Regions from separate parts of the Pseudomonas sp. ADAK7 genome, predicted to be linked through region 2. Evidence: predicted binding sites of a transcription regulator. Region 2 holds the regulator's gene; each other region holds the start of a gene.
What was found. Region 2 encodes FliA, which starts transcription of late flagellar genes. Its sites were predicted from a motif close to CTAAAGTTTNNNNNNNNNNNGCCGNTAA; they were not measured.
Positions count from the first base shown of each region.

Region 1 (4,123 bases), 1.8 Mb from region 2:
GCGTGGCGAACTTGTGGGCGGCGATGAATGTGGAATCGCTGGGCGAAGGCAAATCGCGGGCGACCTGGACCATCATCGCTGAACCGGCCCAGGGCGACGCTGAGGCGTTACCGGGGTTCAAGGATTTCGTGCAGGGCTTTGCCGATGACGCGATGAACAATGTGTTGAAGCTGTTTGCATAAGGCATGAAAAAGCCCGCTGTGGAGGTGATCCACAGCGGGCTTTTTTACATCGATAGATCAGATTTTGAAGCTGTCGACCAATTGCTTCAAACGGTTGGCCTGCAACGACAGAGCATCGCAATCCTTCAATGTTTCATTGAGGTTGGCCACGCTTTGCTGGTTCAACAGGTTGATCTGGTTGACGTCGACGTTGAGGGTTTCCACGACTGCAGTCTGCTCTTCGGTCGCCGCGGCCACCGATTGGTTCATGCCGTCGATTTCGCCGATGCGCTGGGTCACGCTGACCAGGCGCAGACCGGCCTGGTTCGCCACTTCAACGCTCTCTTCACTGGAGACCTGGCTGGCGTTCATGGTGGTCACCGCTTCGCGAGAACCGATCTGCAGCGAGGTGATCATCTTGTGGATCTCCTCGGCCGATTCCTGGGTCCGATGGGCGAGGTTACGCACCTCGTCCGCCACCACCGCAAAACCACGACCGGCTTCACCGGCACGGGCCGCTTCGATAGCCGCGTTCAGGGCCAGCAGGTTGGTCTGCTGAGAGATACCTTTGATCACATCCAGAATGTGCCCGATGTTGTCGGTGCTGGCATTCAGGGTTTCGATCTGGGTGCAGGACAGGCTGATTTTCTGCGACAGCTCGGTCATGGCCAGGATGGTTTTTTCCACCACCTGACGACCGTCGTCGGCCTGCTCGCTGGCGCCGCTGGCGTGCTGCGAAGCATCGGCGGCGTTGCGGGCAATTTCCTGGGTTGCGGCGCCAAGCTCGTTGATCGCGGCAGCCACACTGTTGGTGCGAGCGCTTTGTTCGTCGGAACCGATGATCGAGGCGTTGGATGAGGCCATCACGCGTTGCGACAGATCGTGCACCTGACGGGTCGCCGAGGACACTTCGGAAATCGACGCGTGAATCCGCTCTACGAACTGGTTGAATGCACCGCCCAGTTCTCCGAACTCGTCTTTGCTTTCCACGGCCAGACGACGGGTCAGGTCACCTTCGCCCTGGGCGATGTCTTTCATCGCACGACCCATGGTTGTCAGCGGGCGCATCAGCACGTTGATCAGAAGGCTCAGCAGCACTGCAATGGCGCTCACGGCGATAAACATCGCGATCAGTGCCGAGGTGCGGAATTGGCTCAGCGGGGCGTAGGCCTTGTCCTTATCGATCGACAGCCCGATGTACCACTCGGCATTTGGCAAGCCACTCACTGGGGTGAACGAGAGGATGCGGTCCTGCTTGTTCAGGGTGACTTCCTGATTACCCTTCTCGATGCGTACGCTGGAACCTGGGTAGATGTCCTTCAGGTTCTTCATCACCTGATCTTTGTCCGGGCTGACGATCACCTGACCGTCGGCGCTGACCAGGAACGCGTGGCCGATACCACCGAAGTCCACCGAATTGATGATCTTCACCAGGGTTTCCAGACTCAGGTCACCGCCGACAACGCCGAGCAGTTCGCCGTTCTTTTTCACCGGCATGGCGATTGTCACGACCAGGCCACCGACTGCGGCCATGTAAGGCGGGGTCAGCATGGTTTTGTCGGCAGCAACGGCTTGCTTGTACCAAGGACGCTGACGTGGGTCGTAGCCGTCCGGCATCTTCGCGTCAGGGCGCTGGGTGAAGACACCGTTGGCCTGGCCGACGTACGTGAACTGGAAGTTCGAGGTAAAGGCCGGTTGATCGACCAATCCTGGCAGATCGGCATTCGCGCCTTGGTGAGCAACGTTCTGCGCCAGGTTTTCCAGCACCAGCACGCGGCCGCTCATCCAGTTCTGCACGCTGCTGGCGGTCAAGTCGCCGGCTTGCTGGACAGAAGATTCGAGGTTTTGCCGAATGGTGTTTCGCTGCAAATAGTCGTTGTACAAAGTGAACAACGCGAAAGCCAGCACCACGACGCCTGAAGCGGCCAGCAGGATTTTATGGCTGAACTTGAGATTCATTTCATGGGACTTCTTATGCAAAAAGTGGGGATGCGTTCCGGATTGCAACATTCCATGTAACAGCGCAGACGGCTTTCTGAGGCCGCTCTACTTTGGTGCACGCATGTCTCACCAGTTTTTCGGCACGAGAAGGATAAATCTTAGGGGTTTGTATGAAATGGATGACATTCACGCCAGATTCCCGCCGAACGGCGTACTAGAGCGTCTGGCTTAGCTTTTAATTCCTTTGCTGTCGCTCGGCGCTTTATCTGCTCCAAAACGACAAAACCCCTGTCTGCGCTAGCAGACAGGGGTTTCGGAATTCAATCTTGACGATGACCTACTCTCACATGGGGAAACCCCACACTACCATCGGCGATGCATCGTTTCACTGCTGAGTTCGGGATGGGATCAGGTGGTTCCAATGCTCTATGGTCGTCAAGAAATTCTGTGACCAGCCCGTTACCGCAGTAACGTGCCAGCAAAAAACGGTGACTTCTACTAAAACAAAACCCCTACCTGCATACGCAGATAGGGGTTTCGGAATTTAATCTTGACGATGACCTACTCTCACATGGGGAAACCCCACACTACCATCGGCGATGCATCGTTTCACTGCTGAGTTCGGGATGGGATCAGGTGGTTCCAATGCTCTATGGTCGTCAAGAAATTCGGTAGCCAGCTCGTTTGCCTTTTCAGGTTCACGCTCCAGCGAATGGGTATGCGATAGATTTGTGTGTTTTTTTGCTGCGAACTTTCGGTTCATTGCGTCTTCACACACCGCAATCTGGTCTCTCTCGAGTTCACAAATTGCTTGGGTGTTATATGGTCAAGCCTCACGGGCAATTAGTATTGGTTAGCTCAACGCCTCACAGCGCTTACACACCCAACCTATCAACGTCGTAGTCTTCGACGGCCCTTCAGGGGACTCAAGGTCCCAGTGAGATCTCATCTTGAGGCTAGTTTCCCGCTTAGATGCTTTCAGCGGTTATCTATTCCGAACATAGCTACCCGGCAATGCCACTGGCGTGACAACCGGAACACCAGAGGTTCGTCCACTCCGGTCCTCTCGTACTAGGAGCAGCCCCTCTCAAATCTCAAACGTCCACGGCAGATAGGGACCGAACTGTCTCACGACGTTCTAAACCCAGCTCGCGTACCACTTTAAATGGCGAACAGCCATACCCTTGGGACCGGCTTCAGCCCCAGGATGTGATGAGCCGACATCGAGGTGCCAAACACCGCCGTCGATATGAACTCTTGGGCGGTATCAGCCTGTTATCCCCGGAGTACCTTTTATCCGTTGAGCGATGGCCCTTCCATACAGAACCACCGGATCACTAAGACCTACTTTCGTACCTGCTCGACGTGTCTGTCTCGCAGTCAAGCGCGCTTTTGCCTTTATACTCTACGACCGATTTCCGACCGGTCTGAGCGCACCTTCGTACTCCTCCGTTACTCTTTAGGAGGAGACCGCCCCAGTCAAACTACCCACCATACACTGTCCTCGATCCGGATAACGGACCTGAGTTAGAACCTCAAAGTTGCCAGGGTGGTATTTCAAGGTTGGCTCCACGCGAACTGGCGTCCACGCTTCAAAGCCTCCCACCTATCCTACACAAGCAAATTCAAAGTCCAGTGCAAAGCTATAGTAAAGGTTCACGGGGTCTTTCCGTCTAGCCGCGGATACACTGCATCTTCACAGCGATTTCAATTTCACTGAGTCTCGGGTGGAGACAGCGCCGCCATCGTTACGCCATTCGTGCAGGTCGGAACTTACCCGACAAGGAATTTCGCTACCTTAGGACCGTTATAGTTACGGCCGCCGTTTACCGGGGCTTCGATCAAGAGCTTCGCGTTAGCTAACCCCATCAATTAACCTTCCGGCACCGGGCAGGCGTCACACCCTATACGTCCACTTTCGTGTTTGCAGAGTGCTGTGTTTTTAATAAACAGTCGCAGCGGCCTGGTATCTTCGACCGGCATGGGCTTACGCAGTAAATGCTTCACCCTCACCGGCGCAC
Region 1 is NZ_CP052861.1:4,343,778-4,347,900, forward strand. Features, by position in the region: gene HKK53_RS19885 (SRPBCC family protein) at 1-182, shown strand, start outside; gene HKK53_RS19890 (methyl-accepting chemotaxis protein) at 240-2,120, opposite strand; rRNA gene rrf (5S ribosomal RNA) at 2,427-2,542, opposite strand; rRNA gene rrf (5S ribosomal RNA) at 2,651-2,766, opposite strand; rRNA gene HKK53_RS19905 (23S ribosomal RNA) at 2,925-4,123, opposite strand, start outside.
Region 1: a site for FliA is predicted at 2,237-2,264, ahead of HKK53_RS19890 (methyl-accepting chemotaxis protein). Genes of this name have one in related genera too.

Region 2 (4,123 bases):
CCGCGAACTGACCTTTACCGTGCAGCTGATCGAGCAACGACTCGAACTCGGCGTCGGTGATTTCGTCGCTGGCCGCGGCATTGCTGCTCGGCACTGGCGCAGCGGCGGGAGCTTCGGCCTGGGCCTTGACGGCGTTCAGCGAGTCCAGCAGTTGTTCGAATTCGTTATCGGTAATGTCGCCCGACTCGCTTTCGGCGGCCGGTTCTTCCACCACGTCGGCAACCGGGGCGGCGTCGGCGGATTGTGGCTCGGCCAGACGGGCCAAGGCTTCAAGCAATTCTGGAGTGGCAGCCGTGATCGGGCTGCGTTCGCGGACTTCGGTGAACATGCCGTTCACCGCATCCAGCGCTTCGAGAACCACGTCCATCAGTTCCGAGTCGACGCGTCGTTCACCCTTGCGCAGGATGTCGAACACGTTCTCGGCGATGTGACAGCACTCCACCAGCTCATTGAGCTGGAGGAAGCCGGCGCCCCCTTTTACAGTGTGAAAACCGCGAAAAATTGCATTGAGCAAGTCCGCATCATCCGGTCGGCTTTCCAGCTCGACCAGTTGCTCGGACAGTTGCTCTAGAATCTCGCCGGCCTCAACCAGGAAATCCTGAAGGATCTCTTCATCGGCGCCGAAGCTCATTAAGGGGGTGCTCCTACAGGTCTAAAAACCCAAAAAACCTAAAATTTTAAAACTCTAAAATCCCAGGCTGGATAACAAATCGTCCACATCGTCCTGACCGGACACAACGTCTTCTCTTTTATCGGCATGAATCTGCGGACCTTCACCCTGAGAGAGATGTTTTTGCGGATCTTTTTCAGCCAGCATCGCTTCACGGTCATGTTCGATACCCGCAAAGCGGTCTACCTGGCTGGCCATGAGCACGAGCTTGAGCAGGTTGCTTTCAACTTCGGTGACCAATTGGGTCACGCGCTTGATCACTTGACCGGTGAGGTCCTGGTAATCCTGAGCCAGCAGAATGTCGTTGAGGTTGCTCGACACCACGCGATTGTCTTCGCTGCTGCGTGTCAGAAAACCGTCGACCCGCCGCGCCAGCTCGCGAAACTCTTCAGCCCCGACTTCGCGACGCATGAACCGTCCCCAGTCGGTGCTCAAGGCCTGGGCTTCCTGGCTCAGGCCATTGACCAGCGGCGTGGCGTTTTCCACCAGGTCCATGGTGCGGTTGGCGGCGGCCTCGGTCAGCTTGACCACATACCCCAGACGCTCGGTCGCATCCGTGATCTGCGAAACTTCCTCGGCTTGCGGCATGTTCGGGTCAATCTGGAAATTGACGATCGCGCTATGCAGCTCGCGAGTGAGCTTGCCCACTTCCTGATACAGGCCGCGGTCACGGGTCTGATTGAGCTCATGGATCAGTTGCACAGCGTCGCCGAACCTGCCTTTTTCAAGGCTTTCGACCAGTTCGACCGCGTGTTTTTTCAGGGTCGACTCAAAATCGCCCTGTGAAGATTCGTTATGCTCCATAGCTCCCCCGTGGCGCAGTTGCTCAACCGATGCGTTCGAAAATCTTCTCGATTTTTTCTTTCAACGCCTGGGCCGTGAAGGGTTTGACCACATAGCCGTTAACACCGGCCTGGGCCGCTTCGATGATCTGTTCGCGCTTGGCTTCAGCGGTCACCATCAGCACTGGCAAGTGCTTGAGTTTTTCATCGGCGCGCACGTGGCGCAGCAGGTCGATGCCGGTCATGCCTGGCATGTTCCAGTCTGTTACCAGAAAGTCGATGCTGCCGCTGTTGAGCACCGGAATGGCAGTGGTGCCATCGTCAGCCTCGACCGTGTTGGTGAACCCAAGGTCACGCAACAGGTTTTTAATGATCCGCCGCATCGTTGAGAAGTCATCAACGATGAGGATTTTCATGTTCTTGTCCAATTCGACCTCCAAGCAGTCTTAAACGCGCCCAGCACCTGGACGCGCCATTTCAATCAATCCGGCAAAGCACTCAAATGACTGTCTGGAGCACAACAGATCGAGACCGCTGCAGTTCAACACCACACCAGCCTCGTTCGCAGTGTCCCCACACTGCCTTCAGCGCGCTCGCCACTCCCCCAAACGCCCCCGCAAACGGGCCGCGCACTGGCTGTGTAACTGGCTGACACGGGATTCGCTGACACCCAGGACCTCACCGATTTCCTTGAGGTTCAGCTCTTCGTCGTAGTACAGCGCCAACACCAGTCGCTCACGCTCCGGCAAATTGGCAATCGCGTCCGCCAAGGCGGCCTGGAAACGTTCGTCTTCCAGATCGCGCGACGGCTCCAGATGAGCACTGGCGCCATCCTCGTGCAGCCCTTCGTGTTCGCCGTCCTGCAACAGGTCGTCGAAACTGAACAGGCGGCTGCCCAAGGTATCGTTCAAAATCCCGTAATAATCGTCGAGACTCAATTGGAGTTCGGCCGCAACTTCGTGATCTTTAGCATCACGGCCGGTTTTAGCTTCAATCGAGCGAATTGCGTCGCTGACCATGCGGGTATTGCGGTGGACCGAACGTGGTGCCCAGTCCCCCTTGCGTACTTCATCGAGCATCGCGCCACGGATTCGAATGCCCGCGTACGTTTCGAAACTCGCGCCTTTGCTGGCGTCGTATTTGGTCGACACTTCAAGCAGGCCAATCATCCCGGCCTGGATCAGGTCTTCCACCTGGACACTGGCCGGCAGACGCGCCAGCAAGTGGTAAGCAATGCGTTTGACCAGTGGCGCGTAACGCTCGATCAGCTCGTATTGCGCATCACGTGCCGACTTCTTGTAGAGGTTGTAGCCACTGGCTGTCATAGGACGGGTCCTGCGGTCTGTTGCACGAGACGCTCGACGAAAAATTCCAGGTGCCCGCGCGGGTTGGCCGGCAGCGGCCAGGTGTCGACTTTCTGTGCAATCGCCTTGAACGCCAGGGCGCACTTGGAGCGCGGGAAGGCTTCGTAGACGGCACGCTGCTTCTGCACGGCCTTGCGCACGCTTTCGTCGTAAGGCACCGCGCCGACGTATTGTAAGGCGACGTCAAGGAAGCGGTCCGTGACCTTGGTCAACTTGGCGAACAGGTTGCGACCTTCTTGCGGGCTCTGGGCCATGTTGGCCAGGACGCGGAAGCGGTTCATGCCGTAGTCGCGGTTGAGCAATTTGATCAGAGCGTAGGCGTCGGTGATGGAGGTCGGCTCGTCGCAGACCACCAGCAACACTTCTTGCGCGGCGCGGACAAAACTGACTACGGAGTCACCAATACCCGCAGCCGTGTCGATCACCAATACGTCGAGGTTGTCGCCGATATCGCTGAAGGCCTGGATCAGGCCGGCATGCTGGGCCGGGCTCAGATGAACCATGCTCTGGGTGCCGGACGCGGCCGGGACGATGCGAATGCCGCCCGGGCCTTGCAACAGAACGTCGCGCAGCTCGCAGCGGCCTTCGATCACATCGGCCAGGGTACGTTTGGGCGTCAGTCCCAGCAGAACGTCGACGTTCGCCAGACCCAGATCGGCGTCCAGCAGCATGACGCGTCGGCCAAGCTCTGCTAGAGCCAGGGACAAGTTCACTGACACGTTAGTCTTCCCGACGCCACCTTTGCCGCCGGTCACCGCGATCACCTGTACGGGATGCATGCTGCCCATGTTATTTCTTTACCTTGTCTTGCATAGACGGAGGCCACATTACTGGCTGCGCGTTCATCAACTGAACAATGCATGGCAGACCATCGATGTAGGTACAAAAACTGTTCATTAGTACCTCAGCCAACCTGCTTGGTCGGGCTGTGGTAAATATCAGCGAACATGTCAGCCATGGCTTCCTCGCTGGGTTCTTCCTGCATTTGCACGCTCACCGCGCGACTGACCAACTGGTGACGCCGCGGCAGATGCAGATCATCTGGAATGCGCGGGCCATCGGTGAGGTAAGCCACCGGCAATTCATGACTGATGGCCAGGCTCAACACCTCGCCCAGACTCGCCGTTTCATCCAGTTTAGTCAGGATGCAGCCGGCCAGCCCACACCGCTTGTAACTGTGATAAGCAGCGGTTAGAACCTGTTTCTGGCTGGTGGTTGCCAGGACCAGATAATTTTTCGATTTGATCCCGCGACCGGCCAGGCTTTCGAGCTGCATGCGCAGTGCCGGGTCGCTGGCTTGCAGGCCT
Region 2 is NZ_CP052861.1:2,591,571-2,595,693, forward strand. Features, by position in the region: gene HKK53_RS12125 (chemotaxis protein CheA) at 1-631, opposite strand, end outside; gene HKK53_RS12130 (protein phosphatase CheZ) at 686-1,474, opposite strand; gene HKK53_RS12135 (chemotaxis response regulator CheY) at 1,497-1,868, opposite strand; gene fliA (RNA polymerase sigma factor FliA) at 2,037-2,777, opposite strand; gene fleN (flagellar synthesis regulator FleN) at 2,774-3,604, opposite strand; gene flhF (flagellar biosynthesis protein FlhF) at 3,721-4,123, opposite strand, start outside.

Region 3 (4,123 bases), 2.1 Mb from region 2:
TTGGCGGAGTTGGTTGAATACCTGACCTTCGGTTCCAGCCAGCAGCCCGCCCTCGAAATCGTGAGCTAACGCAAAACCTGTAGGAGCGAGGCTTGCCCGCGAAGGCGTCGTGTCAGTCGACATCGTTGTCAACTGACACGACGCCTTCGCGGGCAAGCCTCGCTCCTACACGGGATCTCAGTCTGGCTGAGGGACCTCGAAACGCTGCTGCGGCGCAGGCTCACGCCGAATCATCCGCTTCATCTTCCATTCAAACGCCAGCGTCAGGCTTACGGCCGCACACGCCAGCCCCAGCGCCAAGCCCCACCAGACGCCCGTCGGCCCCCAGTTCAAATTGAACGCCATCATCCACGCCGCCGGCGCGCCGATCAGCCAGTAGCAACCCAAACCCACCAAAAACGTGGTCTTGGCATCCTTGAGCCCGCGAATGCAGCCCATGGCGATGGTTTGCGTGCCGTCGAACAGCTCGAACCACGCTGCCACCGCCAACAGGCTCACAGCCAGGTCGATGACCGGGCGAAACGCCGGGTCGTTATGGTCGAGGAACAAGCCGATCAACTGATTCGGCAACAGCCAGAAGACCATGGCGAAGGCCAGCATCGAAGCACCGCCAAACGCGATCCCGACCCGGCCGGACAGCCGCGCATCCAGCAGTTGCCCGGCACCGTAGTGCTGGCCGATGCGCATGGTGATCGCATACGACAACCCCGCCGGTACCATGAACGCCACCGACACAATCTGCAGGGCAATCTGGTGCGCCGCCAGTTGCGTACTGCCCATGGTGCCCATGCACAGCGCCGCAAAGGCGAACAACCCGACTTCCACCGCGTAAGTGCCGCCGATGGGCAGGCCCAGGCGCCACAGTTCTTTCAGGTACTGGCGGTTCGGCCGCGACAGGCCTTGGCGCAATGGATAAGCGTCGTAGGCCGGATGCCGCCGAATATGCAGCGCCAGCGCCACGGCCATCAGGTTGGCAACAATCGCGGTCACCAGGCCGATCCCCACCAGGCCCATTTTCGGCAAGCCGAACATCCCGGTGATAAACGCGTAGTTGAGGACGAAGTTGGCCACGGTGCCGCACAGGCTGATCACCATCACCGGTGTTGCCCGGCCGATGGCGCTGGTGAAGCCGCGCAGGGCCATAAAACTCAGGTAGCCGGGCAAAGCGAACGGCAGGAACGTCAGGAACAGCCCGGCGGAGTGCACGTTGGTTTCGGTCTGGCCAAACAGCAGCAGCACCGGTTTGAGGTTCCACAGCAGCAAACCGGCCACCAGCGCCATCAACCAAGCGAGCCACAAACCGGCCTGAGTCAGCCGCGCGGCGCCGACGATGTCGTTGGCGCCCTTACGAATCGCCACCAACGTACCGACCGCCGCGATCACGCCGATGCAGAAAATCGACACGAACGAGTAAGTCGCCGCGCCCAGGCCACCGCCGGCCAGTGCCTCGGGACTCAGGCGCGCCATCATCAGGGTGTCGGTGAGGACCATCAACATGTGCGCCAACTGCGAGGCAATCAACGGCCCCGCCAGCCGCAGGATGGCCCAGAGTTCGGTACGTGCTGGATGCTGCATGGTCATCACGCTCCATTGGCAGAGTAAACAGGAAAGGCTCGATTCTCGGCGCTCTGCGGGGTTTGCACAAAGGGATAAAAAGGATGGGTGGCATGATTAAAACTCATCCAGCGAGCTTTCTGATAAGTTGGCCTCATCCCGCTATAGGAGCTTTCTCCATGTCACGTCGGCTGCCTCCCTTGTATGCCCTGCGCGCATTCGAAGCGGCGGCGCGGCACAGCTCGTTTACCCGCGCGGCCGAAGAACTGTCGATTACCCAAAGTGCGGTCAGTCGGCATATTCGTACGCTCGAAGAGCATTTCGCCTGTCGGCTGTTTCACCGCAGCGGGCGCAACCTGCAATTGACCGAGTCGGCGCGGTTGATCCTGCCCGGCATTCGTGAAGGTTTCACCGCCCTGGAGCGTGCCTGCAACACCTTGCGCGCCGAAGACGACATCCTGCGCATGAAAGCCCCGTCGACCCTGACCATGCGCTGGCTACTCGCAAGGCTCAGCCGTTTCCGGCATCTGCAACCGGGCAACGAAGTGCAACTGACCAGCGCCTGGATGGACATCGACACCGTCGACTTCAACCACGAACCGTTCGATTGCGCGGTGATCCTCAGCCGAGGAAATTTCCCACCGGATTGGGAGACGACGCTGCTGTTCCCGGAAGAGCTGATCCCGGTGGGCGCCCCCAATTTGCTGGACGACCAACCCTGGGACGTCGCTCGGCTGGCTACCACCGAACTGCTGCACCCGGCACCGGACCGCCGCGACTGGCGCAACTGGCTGGAGCGCATGGGCCTGGCCGATCAGGTGTCGCTCAAGGGCGGGCAGGTGTTCGACACGCTGGAGTTGGGCATGATCGCCGCCGCCCGGGGTTATGGCGTGTCGATGGGGGATTTGCTGATGGTGGCCGAGGATGTGGCACAGGGTCGTCTGAGTTTGCCGTGGCCGACTGCCGTTGCCAGCGGTGAGAAATATTACCTGGTCTGGCCGAAAACCCGCCCCGGCGGTGAGCGCATGCGGCGGCTCAGCGATTTCCTGCAAGGAGAAGTGCGGGCCATGGAACTGCCGGATGTTGAACGGTTGAGCTGAAACGATATAGTGGCCATGCGCTATAACCGGGTTAATCACTCAAGTATTCAGGTTTGCCGCCGAAAATCTGCTAGTGGAACCTTCGTGCCGGTTTCGCGTTATTCCCATTATTCGAAATTTTGCTGAGCGTAGAGCCGGATCAAGGAGGATCCCGGTCGCTTGGCCAGGAGCTGTCATGTCTCAACCCCGTGCCCGGATCGCCTCACAGCTTGGTCTCGCGCTTGCCGTGATCCTGGCGATTGTCATCAGCGGCAGCACCGTGTTCGCCCTGCGCTCGCTGGACACCGCCAACCTTGCCACCCGCGAAGAGCACCTGGCCAGTGAGGCCCGCTTGCTCGCTGACCAATTGAGCACATTCCACGGCACGCTACGCGAAAGCACCCAGCGTCTCAGCGGTCTGTTCGAGAAGCGCTTCAGCGCCGGCCTCAGCGTGCACCCGGATGAGCCGGTGACCGTGGCGGGCGTGCAAACCCCGGGCTTGCACCTGGGCGGCGAAGTGTTGAACAACAACTTCAAGGAAGTCGACGAGTTCAAGCAAATGACTGCCGGCGTCGCGACCTTGTTCGTGCGCAGCGGCGAAGACTTCGTTCGGGTCAGCACCTCCCTGAGCAAGCAGGACGGCACTCGGGCCATCGGCACCTTGCTCGATCACGCCCACCCGGCCTACGCGCGCTTGATCGCGGGGCAGAGCTATGTCGGTCGCGCCTTGTTGTTCGAACGTTCCTACATGACCCAGTACACCCCCGTACGTGACAGCGGCGGTAAGGTGATTGCCGTGTTGTTCGTAGGATTCGATTACACCGACGCGCAGAACGCGCAGTTTGAAAACCTCAAGCGCTTCCGCATCGGCCAGACCGGCTCCCTGGCGCTGCTCGACGAACAAAACAAATGGCTGGTGCCGATTGCTGGCGTGGAAGCACTAGACAAAGCAGTCCCGGCCATCGCGGCACTGGCGAAGACGCCGGGCAAAGGTGAGTTCTGGAGCGACAAATCCGAGGAGTTCTACAGCGTCGCGGTGCCGTTCGAGGGCGGCCCATGGTCGGTCGTGGCGAGCATGCCGCAAGACGAAATCAGCGCCGTGACGTGGAGCGTGGGCATTCAACTGGCCATCGGCAGTTTGTTGGCCATGTTGATTGCAGTGGGTTCGGCGGTCTGGCTGTTGCGCAGCAAACTGGCTCCGCTGGGCGATCTGGTGCGTCAGGCCGAAGCTTTGGGCGCCGGTGATTTGAGCGTGCGTCTGAACGTGTCGAGTCACGATGAAATCGGCCAGTTGGCGCGTGCGTTCAACCAGATGAGCCAGGCCCTGTCGACCATGGTCGAACACATCCGCAAGGCCTCGGAAGAGGTCAACAGCCGCGCCCAGGCCTTGTCCGGTTTGTCAGGCGGTGCCTATGAAGGGATGGAGCAGCAGTCCGGCGAAATCACCAGCATGGCCGGCGCCGTGGAAGAATTCAGCGCCACTTCCCTGA
Region 3 is NZ_CP052861.1:4,734,385-4,738,507, forward strand. Features, by position in the region: gene HKK53_RS21675 (putative bifunctional diguanylate cyclase/phosphodiesterase) at 1-69, shown strand, start outside; gene HKK53_RS21680 (NorM family multidrug efflux MATE transporter) at 178-1,575, opposite strand; gene HKK53_RS21685 (LysR substrate-binding domain-containing protein) at 1,734-2,654, shown strand; gene HKK53_RS21690 (methyl-accepting chemotaxis protein) at 2,830-4,123, shown strand, end outside.
Region 3: a site for FliA is predicted at 2,693-2,720, ahead of HKK53_RS21690 (methyl-accepting chemotaxis protein). Genes of this name have one in related genera too.

Region 4 (4,123 bases), 3.5 Mb from region 2:
TCGTTCTTCGAAGTGCAGATAACGCAATTCAACCGGGGCGGTCATGCTGCCGAAGGGCAGGGCGGCGACGAAACGGTCGTAGACCTGGCCCAATTGCAGGCTGGAGGTGATGTCGCCCTCGAAGCGCAGTTTGCAGCCGGTGGCGGAGATGTCCAGCAACTTGCCGTTGATCGGCGACTTGAGCTTTTCGCCGCCCAGTTCGACATTGACCAGTTGCGCCAGCTTCAATGCCGCGCGAAAGGCATTGCGACGCTGGTGGTAAACCACTTCGGACGGCAACGCGCCACGGTAGCAACGACCACCACCGGACTCGTCAATGGTCAGCGGACCATTGCTGTCCCAGGCAATGCGCACGCCATCGTGGAAGCCCTCGACCCGGAAGGGTTCACCGGCCAGCAGGAAGCGTTCACCATCGCGGGGGATCATTTCGTCCAGCGCCATCATGTTGCTGTCACGGTCGATGTCCACCAGATAGCTCTGGAAGCGCTGACTGCGCTCATGGAACGTGATGATCAGCGGATCATGGCTGTCTTGCAGCTGGCGCAGGTTGCCGGAGATTTCCAGGGGTGTGGTGAGCACCTTGGGTGGTTGCGGAGCGTCTTCCGCGCTTGAGGCATTGAACACGGTTCATCAATCTCCAGACAAAATATGACTACTGGCAGGCATTCTGCCAGCATGTTTCGCGTCTTGATAGGGTGTGCTCAATTGACGGGCTCACGCCTGACTGAGCGGGCGTGGCTTTGCCATCTTGGCGGTTGAGCCGCGGGCGTCATAAAGCGCTGGAGGTTCGCCACCGGTGAGGATTTTCAGCTGATTGGCCGTGGCGGCCTGTTGCATCAGGATCGACTGGCCATTCTTTACGTTGGCCACCTGGCATTGAGCCAGGAGATCGGTCAGCACATCGCCCTGCGCCAGCAACTGATCGCCGATGCTTGAATGGCTGGCGAGTTGCTCCAGGCCACTGCGATCGATGGGCAGGTTGAGGCTGGCGAGGATTTCGCTGCGCTTGCGGCCATGCTGTTCGAGCAAAATGATCAATGCCTGTTTCTGCGCCAGAATCTCTTCGAGCAGAGGCATGTCGCGACCGTGCAAGGCGAGGGACTCGGTTTGCAGTAACTCCAGCAAGCGTTGCGCTGGAGCAAAGTCGTCGGTGATCAGTTGCAGTAGATTAGTGTCGTGCATGGCTGGCCTTGGGTTTTAAGCGTCCAAAAGCCTGGCGCAGGCGGTGGGCCTAGCGCTGGGCTTCGAAGTTGAGCAGTTTGCTGGCTACACGGCTGCTGTCGACTTTATAGCTGCCATCGGCAATCGCTGCTTTCAACTCGGCCACACGGGCGTTGTCGACGGCAGGCTGATCGCGCAGCTTGTCAGTGACCTTCTGCAACTGTTGAGCCTCATTGCTGAGATGTACCGACTCCCCGCTTTTGACGGTACTGGCCTGTTCGGCCGGGGTATTCAGCGGTGCGGATTTGCCGGCGTCGGCGGTTTCCTTGGCAACGCTGGTACGTGTACTGCCCGTAAGTGACGAGGAGCTGTTTAAACGGCTGAAATCGATGACCATGATAAAAAACCTCTGGGTATTTGGACGCTTGCCATGTTTTCGGCATTACCTGCGAAAACTTTAGGCTCATTTATGCAATGAGCTGCATGCGCCAGCGCTGCATGGGCACAGTTTAGGTAACAGCCTGCCAGAGCGCCATAGCCTGACCTCTACATGGACACTTCCACTTGGCCCGGCGCGGTGACTTGCGCCTTGATGACCCGCATGGAATTGAGGTTTTTCACGCGTATCTGTTCCGCCAGGCCGCCATTGGAGAGTGCTTCGCCGGGCATCCGCACACTGAGCGTACCACTGCGGGCGGTAATCACCACCTGGTCGCCTTTGCGCACCACTTCCGCCTGTTCCAGATGGACCAGGGTAATCACCTGATCACCGACCGTTGGTCGGGTAAGTTTCTGCCCGATGGCCTGGTCGACCGAGGTGAAATAGCCCTGGTTGATCAGGCTGATATCCCGCTCGCGCAGAGCGACGTCACCGGGTTCGATAATTCCGGCACGCTTGAGGGGCCGGGTGGTGGTGACAACGTCTCGAAACAGGCGCACTTGAGCGGGTACGAACACTGTCCACGGGGAGTTGCCCTCACAGCGAACCTTGACCGTGACCCGGCCAATCGGGGTCGCCGGGCTCTCCAGTGTGGCTGTCAATTCCTTGTCGCACATGGGCATGCGCAGGCGTGGATCGAGCTGCTTGACCTCGATTTCGTAGCGGCCTTCCGTTTGACTGGTAGCGAGATAGTCTTCTACGGTGAATTCAAGAAAGCCCTGAGTCACGCCGATAAGCATATCAGGCAAGGTAACCGCGTCAGCAACGGCAGGGCTGCCAACGGGTAGTAAGCAAACAGCCGACACCACGCACAGCCATTTGCGGTAGGTTGATGTCAGGCGTCGGAAAAATGTCGTTTGTTCGTTCATACGGGTTAAAAAGCAAGCGCCGTGCCGTTTAGTGATGAATGTGCGTCGCAACACAACTTAGCGTTGTTGGTGTAGGAGTCTGGGCATGGCTGGTGTAATGGATTCGGTAAACCAGCGCACGCAACTGGTAGGGCAGAATCGCCTGGAGCTGTTGTTGTTTCGTCTCGACGGTCAGCAGCTTTACGGCATCAACGTATTCAAGGTTCGTGAGGTGCTGCAATGCCCCAAGCTGACCTTGATGCCCAAGTCCAGTCCCGTCGTGTGCGGTGTGGCAAATATTCGTGGGGCGACCATTCCGATTCTGGACCTGGCAATGGCCACCGGTTCCGGTCGGTTGCTCGATCAAAGCAATCCCTTCGTGATCATCACGGAGTACAACACCAAGACCCAGGGTTTCCTGGTTCGGTCGGTAGAGCGCATCGTCAACATGAACTGGGAGGAGATTCATCCGCCACCGAAGGGCACTGGACGCGATCATTACCTCACGGCTGTGACTCGGGTCGACAATCAGTTAGTCGAAATCATCGACGTCGAGAAGATCCTCGCGGAAGTGGCGCCGACGCCGGAAGCGATTTCGGTCGGTGTGGTCGATGTCGAAACCCAGCACAAGGCGTTGTCCTTGCGGGTGTTGACGGTCGATGACTCGTCGGTGGCGCGCAAGCAGGTCTCGCGTTGCCTGCAAACGGTCGGCGTCGAAGTGGTGGCGTTGAACGACGGTCGGCAGGCGCTGGATTACCTGCGCAAGCTGGTCGACGAAGGCAAGAAGCCGGAAGAAGAGTTCCTGATGATGATTTCCGACATCGAGATGCCGGAGATGGACGGGTACACCCTGACGGCCGAGATCCGCAGCGACCCGCGCATGCAAAAGCTTCATATCATCCTGCATACTTCGTTGTCGGGTGTATTCAATCAGGCGATGGTCAAGAAAGTCGGTGCCGATGACTTCCTTGCCAAATTCCGTCCTGATGACCTGGCATCCCGGGTAGTCGACCGGATCAAAGCAGCAGATATCAGCTAGGGGCCTTTTGCCCCTGGCGGTCAACACGATTTAAGAGGCGGTATCTTTGTCTACAGGTAATTTGGATTTCGAACAGTTCCGGGTCTTCCTGGAGAAAGCCTGTGGCATTTTGCTCGGTGAAAACAAGCAGTACCTGGTTTCGAGCCGTCTCAACAAACTGATGGAACAGCAGGGCATCAAGTCCCTGGGTGAGCTGGTCCAGCGCATCCAGACCCAGCCGCGCAGTGGTTTGCGCGAGATGGTGGTGGATGCCATGACGACTAACGAAACCCTGTGGTTTCGTGACACCTATCCGTTTGAAGTCTTGAAGAACAAGGTGCTGCCCGAAGCCATCAAGGCGGCGCCCGGTCAACGCCTGCGCATCTGGTCGGCGGCCTGCTCGTCGGGCCAGGAACCGTATTCGCTGTCGATGTCGATCGACGAGTTCGAGCGGACCAACATGGGCCAGCTGAAGATGGGGGTGCAGATCGTTGCCACCGACTTGTCCGGCACCATGCTGACCAACTGCAAGACCGGCGAGTACGACAGCCTGGCGATCGGTCGCGGTCTGTCGCCCGAGCGCCTTCAGCGTTTCTTCGACCCGAAAGGGCCGGGCCGTTGGGCGATCAAGGCGCCGATCAAGAGCCGGGTGGAGTT
Region 4 is NZ_CP052861.1:6,236,965-6,241,087, forward strand. Features, by position in the region: gene HKK53_RS28660 (flagellar brake protein) at 1-624, opposite strand, end outside; gene HKK53_RS28665 (flagella synthesis protein FlgN) at 715-1,182, opposite strand; gene flgM (flagellar biosynthesis anti-sigma factor FlgM) at 1,232-1,558, opposite strand; gene flgA (flagellar basal body P-ring formation chaperone FlgA) at 1,708-2,469, opposite strand; gene HKK53_RS28680 (chemotaxis protein CheV) at 2,555-3,487, shown strand; gene cheR (protein-glutamate O-methyltransferase CheR) at 3,534-4,123, shown strand, end outside.
Region 4: a site for FliA is predicted at 1,595-1,622, ahead of flgM (flagellar biosynthesis anti-sigma factor FlgM). Genes of this name have one in related genera too.